2 regions of the Lactococcus cremoris subsp. cremoris KW2 genome follow, and region 1 is predicted to be linked to the other one. Evidence: predicted binding sites of a transcription regulator. Region 1 holds the regulator's gene; the other holds the start of a gene.

Evidence for each region. Region 1 encodes HrcA, which represses chaperone genes, less so after heat shock. Its sites were predicted from a motif close to TTAGCACTCNNNNNNNNNGAGTGCTAA; they were not measured.
Region 2: the regulator HrcA is predicted to act here: its motif matches at 2,132-2,158, upstream of groES (co-chaperone GroES).

Annotation. Positions count from the first base shown of each region.
Region 1 is NC_022369.1:965,524-969,833, reverse strand. Features, by position in the region: gene dnaK (molecular chaperone DnaK) at 1-586, opposite strand, end outside; gene grpE (nucleotide exchange factor GrpE) at 658-1,197, opposite strand; gene hrcA (heat-inducible transcriptional repressor HrcA) at 1,227-2,270, opposite strand; gene KW2_RS04695 (hypothetical protein) at 2,418-2,822, opposite strand; gene KW2_RS04690 (M15 family metallopeptidase) at 2,837-3,583, opposite strand; gene KW2_RS04685 (histidine phosphatase family protein) at 3,580-4,275, opposite strand.
Region 2 is NC_022369.1:390,101-394,410, forward strand. Features, by position in the region: gene ytpR (YtpR family tRNA-binding protein) at 1-82, shown strand, start outside; gene nox (H2O-forming NADH oxidase) at 244-1,584, shown strand; gene KW2_RS01935 (single-stranded DNA-binding protein) at 1,675-2,064, shown strand; gene groES (co-chaperone GroES) at 2,183-2,467, shown strand; gene groL (chaperonin GroEL) at 2,554-4,182, shown strand; gene KW2_RS01950 (MBL fold metallo-hydrolase) at 4,232-4,310, opposite strand, start outside.

The DNA of each region.
Region 1 (4,310 bases):
TGTTGTTACCAGCAGTTGCAAGAACATCAAAGACACCATCGCCAAGTTCAAGGATTGAAACGTCGAATGTCCCACCACCAAGGTCAAAGACAAGGATTTTTTCATCTTTATCTGTTTTATCAAGACCATATGCAAGAGCTGCGGCAGTTGGTTCGTTAACGATACGTTCTACTTCAAGACCAGCAATTTTACCAGCATCTTTAGTTGCTTGACGTTGAGCGTCATTGAAGTAAGCAGGAACAGTGATAACTGCTTTTTCAACTTTTTCGCCAAGGTAGCTTTCAGCTGTTGCTTTCAAGTTTTGAAGAATCATTGCTGAAATTTCTTGTGGTGTATATTCTTTACCATTTGCAGAAACTTTTTCAGATGTTCCCATTTTTGATTTGATAGAAATGATTGTTTCTGGATTTGTTACTGCTTGACGTTTTGCAGCATCACCAACAATGATTTCACCATTTTTAAATGCAACTACTGATGGAGTTGTGCGATTTCCTTCTGGATTTGGAATAATTTTTGATTCAGTTCCTTCAAGAACTGCGACTGCTGAGTTAGTTGTACCAAGGTCAATACCGATAATTTTAGACATATTTTAAATCTCCTTTATTTCTTTTACTTATGAATAGTTTAAAGACTTTGCGGTCAATATTTTTTATTAAATTATTGTGCTACAACAACCATTGCAGGACGTAGTAAACGTTCGTGAAGTTGGTAGCCTTTTTGGAAGACTTGCACAATGCTGTCAGCTGGATGTTCGTCATCAGCTGGAACAGTTTGAACAGCCATGTGAAGGTTATGGTCGAAACTTTCATAAGAAACTTCTTCAACCCCTTCTTCTTTAAGGGCTGAAATTAAACTTTCTTGTACCATTTCAAGCCCTTTTTTAACATCATCTGTCAAACCTTCAACAGCAAGTGCACGTTCAAGGTTATCTAATGAAGACAAGATTTTTTTTGCTAAATCTTGCGAGCGATACTTGACAAGTTGTAAACGTTCTTCATTTCCGCGACGTTGCACATTTTGCATTTCAGCAGAAACACGAAGGAATTTATTTTCCCACTCAGTTGCTAACTTTTGCGCTTCATCAAGTTCATTGATTTCTTCTTCAACGATATCTTCAAGCGCTTCTTCTGTTAACTCCTCAGTCACTTCTTCATCAACTTTTTCGTTTTTGATTTCTTCTTTAGTTTCTTCGGACATAGGCCCTCCTTTTTTAAATAACTTTTTAATCATTTACTAATTTCATAATGGTTACCATCAAGGTAACGATAATAATCACTTAATTTCATTGTTAGAACTTTAGCAACTAAATCAAGAACTGATAATGTTCTTTGATAATCCATTTCTACAGGTCCTACAACTGTCAATGTACCAAATCCACGATAAGGAATGACAAATTTTTGCGAGATAATTGTTAAATTTTTCATAAATTTTTCATCATTATCAAATTTAACAGCTCTCATTTCATCATTATTTGTAATCTCGCGAATTTCATGAAGCATTCGCTCATCATCACTAAAGAGTTTATAGAGCTCTGCAAGATTATCCGTCGCATAGTCAAAAATATTTTTACGACCAGCGACTGTCAGATGTTCTTTGAATAAATCATCAAAGATTGATTCAAAGAGTTGTAAAACTTCACTCGTAACCTTAAAATAGCGTTGAACAATTTGTGGAATTTCAGTGCGTAACGTATAGTGAATATCAATCACTTTTTTACCGACTAATCGTTCCTTAACCAAGTTGCTAAAAACAGCTAAATCTGCTTCTGTCATTGATTTTGGTAAAACAAATTGATTTGTTCTTACCTCACCAGTTCCCAAAGTAATGACCGAGAGCACCGAGTGATTATCAAGCATAACCATTTCAAATGAGACTAATTGTTGGTCACGTTGCGGAGCATTAAGAACAAAACTCGTCAATCCTGTTAGTTCTGATAAGCTTTTAGCCGCAGTTTTAAACAAATCGGACAAGCGATAAAAATCGCCATCAAAAGCTTTCATCACTTTGAACAAGTCATTTTGACTGAACTCTTCTAACTGGATGACATTTTCCACAAAATACTTATAGCCCGAAACGCTCGGAATGCGTCCACTTGAAGTATGTTCCTTTTGAATCAAACCCAGCCTTTCCAAAGCTTTCATATCATTTCGAATGGTTGCGCTAGAGGCTTGGATACTATCAAGGAGCGATTTTGAACCGATTGGTGTATGGTCCTTAGCATAAAGTGAAACAATCAAATTTAAAATTTGTCTTTGACGTTCTGTAATCATAGCTGCTCCTTTCTTTATCTCTAAGTTTTTTCTTTTAGCACTCTTTACCTCTAAGTGCTAACAAGTTTATTATAACCCTTTGTTTATACCTTGTCAAGAAAAAAGACATAAAAATTAGCACTCTTTTTATTAGAGTGCTAATTTCTGTTATAAAAGATTAGAATCTTTGGATGTCTGCCAGATATTCATTAGTGTAACTACCATTACAGCAATGATAAAAAGATTTTCAAATCCAACTTGATGTTGAACAAAAAGCAAAACATAGTCAATAATTAAAAGTGCCAAAATAATCTCTAAAAGAATAAAAGTCACACGCCAAAATTTTAATAACAAAAAGATTAATAAGACAAAAATCAATAAATAGATAATACTTTGCCAACTTGTAATTGCTGACGAAATCTTATCCGTTAAAGATTTGAGGTTACTAGAGAGATTATTAAAAAATTGAGTAAAGAAATTATTATGAACAAGAAGGATTTTAATCATTTCTGACAGGCTGTAAATAAAGAGAGCAACGTTCACATAAAGTAAAAGTCTAGTTCGATTTAACATGTTCCTAATTTCCTTTAAGCTGGTAATAATTTAAGATACTCTTCCAACGTCAATTGGTGCTCAGTCATGTATTTGGCATTTTCTAAACCAACATAGCGGAAATGCCAATCTTCATAACCAATTCCAGTGACTGCTTTTTTACCATCTGGAAAGCGAAGCACAAAACCATATTTGGGAGCAATCGCCGCAACTTGTTTGGCATATTGGCTTTCATTCAGGCTATCAATATTACTCATATCAATTGCAAGACCAGTTTGATGCTCTGAACTTCCTGGTGGTTGAGAATAAGTTTGTACATCTTTTATTGCTTCTTCCTCAGAAATAGGATTCCCTGTACTATTGACCGTTCCTTGACCATTCATTTCTGCTTGAACATAAGATTGATAGAGTCCTTCTTGGTATGAAACTGACCGATAACCTGAAATAAGATGCTCGGCTGGTGAAATTTCTTGGGCCGCAGCCAAAAATTGTTGAACTGCTGGTGCAATCCGTTGGTCAACTTGAATCCCATTAACAGTTGCTAATGTTGGGTTCATTTCAGGTTTAGGAGATGCTCGGCTGACTAAAACTAAATCCCAGTCAGACCTTTTTGAATCTGGTAAGTCTTTTTTCTTTGCCACTTCTTTAGATGATGAAATACTTGTTTTTTTTGTTGATTCATTGGTTGAATTCGACTTATTGTTTGTGATTAATATAAATCCCAAAGCTCCGACGATTAAAAGAACAAGCACAATTAAACTAAAAGTAATTCTTTTTTTCATTTTTTAGCTAACTTTTCACTTCCTATTTCTCGATAAGACATGTCCCCAACTTTTCCGATAGTGAATTTTCCGTCTTCAAAAGTCAAATGAGTAACAGAACCATTATCAAGACCATGCGGACGAGGAAGTTCGGGTTGAGCCAATTTTACAAAAGTTCCAATGGTCATACCATGGCTGACAACAACAATATTTTTGGCTCCTTTTGATTCAGATTCTTTAGCAATGTCTGTAAAACCATCCATGATACGACCTGAAAGTTTTTCCCATGGTTCAGCCCAGCCTGCCGTATCAACTTCAAAAATTGCATTAGCAATCACTTCATCAGGCGGAAATTCATCAGTATGATTATTCCCAGTTTCGGTAAATATTCTTGGTAAAACTCCATCAAACAATTCGCCATCATAGCCTCCGTCAAACGAGCCAAAACACCATTCTCGGATTCTTTTATCGTAAGTATAAGGAATTCCTTCGTTATCAGAATTAGCTAAGATAAAGCCCATTGTTTGGATTGTTCGGCCAGAATCAGACGAATATGCCCGATCAAATTTAATTCCTTTTTCTTTAAAACCTAAGCCAAGTTCAATAATTCCTTGTTCTCCAGCTTCAGTCAAAGGTGTATCAGACCAACCTTGCGCTCGTCCAATTGTATTGAACATTGTCTTCCCATGTCGAACTAAATAAATATTTACCATCACTACTCCCCTTTTTAATGATTTGATTTTAATAA
Region 2 (4,310 bases), 580 kb from region 1:
CGATGTTCGTGGAATCATTGAACTTTCATCAGCTTTGGCTGCGGGTACAGCTTTTGATTCAGAAACTATGTGGCAAGCTTAATAATAAATCTGTCAAAATAATTTATTTTGACAGATTTTTTTATCTAATAATTAAAATAATTATTTCACAATGTTCACAAGCGCTTACAAAAGAAAATAGATTGACTTATGCTAAACTGAATAATGTAAAAAGAATTTTACATTTAAAGGAGACCTATTAGCATGAAAATCGTAGTTATCGGTACAAACCACGCAGGCATTGCTACAGCAAATACATTACTTGAACAATATCCCGGGCATGAAATTGTCATGATTGACCGTAATAGCAACATGAGTTATCTAGGTTGTGGCACAGCAATTTGGGTTGGAAGACAAATTGAAAAACCAGATGAATTATTTTATGCCAAAGCAGAGGATTTTGAGGCAAAAGGGGTAAAAATTTTGACTGAAACAGAAGTTTCAGAAATTGATTTTGCTAATAAGAAAGTTTATGCAAAAACTAAATCTGATGATGAAATAATTGAAGCTTACGACAAGCTTGTTTTAGCAACAGGTTCACGTCCAATTATTCCTAATCTACCAGGCAAAGACCTTAAGGGAATTCATTTTCTGAAACTTTTTCAAGAAGGTCAAGCAATTGACGCAGAATTTGCCAAAGAAAAAGTCAAGCGTATCGCAGTCATTGGTGCAGGATATATCGGTACAGAGATTGCAGAAGCAGCTAAACGACGGGGTAAAGAAGTTCTTCTCTTTGACGCTGAAAATACTTCACTTGCATCATATTATGATGAAGAATTTGCCAAAGGAATGGATGAAAACCTTGCTCAACATGGAATTGAACTTCATTTTGGAGAACTGGCCAAAGAATTTAAAGCGAATGAGGAAGGTTATGTATCACAAATCGTAACCAACAAGGCGACTTATGATGTTGATCTTGTCATCAATTGTATTGGTTTTACTGCCAACAGTGCCTTGGCAAGTGATAAGTTAGCTACCTTCAAAAATGGAGCAATCAAGGTGGATAAGCATCAACAAAGTAGTGATCCAGATGTTTACGCGGTAGGTGATGTTGCGACAATTTATTCTAATGCCTTGCAAGATTTTACTTATATCGCTCTTGCCTCGAACGCTGTTCGGTCAGGAATTGTCGCAGGACACAATATTGGTGGAAAAGAATTAGAATCTGTTGGTGTTCAAGGGTCTAATGGTATTTCAATTTTTGGTTACAATATGACCTCTACAGGACTTTCTGTTAAAGCTGCTAAAAAATTAGGTTTAGAAGTTTCATTTAGTGATTTTGAAGATAAACAAAAAGCTTGGTTTCTTCATGAAAACAACGATAGTGTGAAAATTCGTATCGTATATGAGACAAAAAGTCGCAGAATTATTGGAGCACAACTTGCTAGTAAAAGTGAGATAATTGCAGGAAATATAAATATGTTCAGTTTAGCGATTCAAGAGAAAAAAACAATTGATGAACTAGCTTTGCTTGATTTATTCTTCCTCCCCCACTTCAACAGTCCATATAATTATATGACAGTTGCAGCTTTGAATGCCAAATAAACAATAGAAATCTATCTGCTTGATAGATTTTTTTATTTTTTAGTGACAAATGCTCAAACTTTACGTATAGAAAGTTAGGAGGATTTTATAATGAATAAAACCATGTTGATTGGTCGTTTAACAAACGCACCTGAAATTTCGAAAACAACGAACAATAAATCTTATGTCCGTGTGACTCTGGCAGTCAATCGCCGCTTCAAAAATGAAAAAGGAGAGCGAGAAGCAGACTTTATCTCGATAATTTTATGGGGGAAATCAGCAGAAACATTGGTTTCCTATGCTAAAAAAGGAAGTCTTATTTCTGTAGAGGGAGAGATTAGAACTAGAAATTATACTGATAAAAATGAACAGAAACACTATATTACAGAAATCTTAGGTTTGAGCTATGATTTATTGGAAAGTCGTGCGACTCTTGCCTTAAGAGAAAGCGCTGTAAAGACTGAGGAACTCTTACTTGAAGCTGATGAGCTCCCTTTCTAATTTATTTGATTAAATCTAAATGTTTTCTCTTGACTAAATCTGACCATTGAGATAAAATAAGAATATGTTAGCACTCAACTATTAAGAGTGCTAAAAATAAAAAATGGAGGAAAGTATAATGTTGAAACCTTTAGAGAATCGCGTAGTTTTACGTGTAAAAGAAGAAGAGGAAAAATCTATGGGCGGAATCGTATTAACGAGCGCTTCCCAAGAAAAACCTCAAACAGCTGAAGTTATTGCTGTCGGTGAAGGGAAAACAACTAATCATGGGACACTGATTTCTCCACTCGTAAAAGTTGGAGATACAGTAATTTTTGAGAAATTTGCTGGAACGACTGTCAAAATGGACGGTGAAGAATTCTTGATTCTCAAAGACTCAGACCTTCTTGCAATTGTAGAGTAAAAATATAAAAGCAATCAATTTTTGATTGTCTTTTGTCTATCTTAAAATCTATTAATTAAAAATATATTCTTAAAAAAGGAGCTAAAATGTCAAAAGAAATTAAATTTTCAAGTGATGCTAGAACAGCGATGATGCGCGGAATTGATATTCTTGCCGATACAGTAAAAACAACTCTTGGGCCAAAAGGGCGTAATGTTGTTCTTGAAAAATCATATGGTTCACCTTTAATTACAAATGATGGTGTTACAATTGCCAAAGAGATTGAACTTGAAGACCATTTTGAAAATATGGGAGCTAAACTTGTTTCGGAAGTTGCTTCAAAAACAAATGATATTGCAGGTGATGGAACAACAACAGCGACAGTTTTGACACAAGCTATTGTTCGTGAAGGATTGAAAAATGTTACTGCAGGTGCAAATCCAGTTGGTATTCGCCGAGGAATTGAACTCGCAGCTGAAACAGCAGTTGCTTCAATTAAAGAAATGGCAATTCCTGTTCACGATAAATCAGCAATCGCTCAAGTTGCTACCGTTTCATCACGTAGTGAAAAAGTTGGGGAATATATTTCTGACGCAATGGAGCGTGTAGGTTCTGACGGAGTTATCACAATCGAAGAATCAAAAGGAATGCAAACAGAGCTTGATGTTGTTGAAGGAATGCAATTTGACCGTGGATACTTGAGTCAATATATGGTTTCTAATACAGAGAAAATGGTTGCTGAGTTAGATAATCCTTATATTCTGATTACGGATAAAAAAATCTCAAATATTCAAGAAATTTTACCGCTTCTTGAACAAATTTTGAAAACAAATCGTCCACTTTTAATTGTTGCTGATGATGTTGATGGAGAAGCATTGCCAACTCTTGTTCTTAATAAGATTAAAGGGGTCTTCAACGTAGTCGCTGTAAAAGCACCGGGATTTGGTGACCGCCGTAAAGCTCAATTGGAAGATTTAGCTATCTTGACAGGTGGTACAGTAATTACTGAAGAACTTGGCCTTGATCTTAAAGATGCTACACTAGAAGCTTTAGGACAAGCTGCTAAAGCAACTGTTGATAAAGACCATACAACAATTGTTGAAGGTGCTGGTTCTGTTGATGCCATTTCTGATCGTGTGGCTATCATCAAAGCACAAATCGAAAAAACAACTTCTGATTTTGACCGTGAAAAATTGCAAGAGCGCTTAGCGAAATTAGCTGGCGGAGTTGCGGTAGTTAAAGTAGGAGCCGCAACAGAAACAGAACTTAAAGCAATGAAACTTTTGATTGAAGACGCACTTAATGCAACACGTGCTGCTGTTGAAGAAGGTATCGTTTCTGGTGGTGGTACAGCTCTTGTTAATGCCATCGCAGCTTTGGATAAACTTTCAGAAGAAGGCGACATTCAAACAGGAATTAACATCGTTCGCCGTGCCCTTGAAGAACCAGTTCGTCAAATCGCGGCCAATGCAGGATATGAAGGTTCAGTTATCATTGATAAACTTCGTTCAGAAAAAGTTGGTACAGGATTTAATGCAGCGACAGGTCAATGGGTAAATATGATTGAAGAAGGAATCGTTGACCCGGCAAAAGTGACTCGTTCAGCTTTGCAAAATGCAGCTTCTGTTGCTGGATTAATCTTGACTACTGAAGCAGTTGTGGCTAATAAACCAGAACCAGCTGCTCCAGCTATGCCTCCAATGGACCCTAGCATGGGAATGGGTGGTATGATGTAATAAAAAAAAGAACCCGAGTGGGTTCTTTTTTATTTTTTAATGATTAATGTTAGATATCATAAAGGGGACTTGCATGTTCATGGCTGGTATCAAGAATTTTTAATTCATTTTTTGTATCCACATCGTGT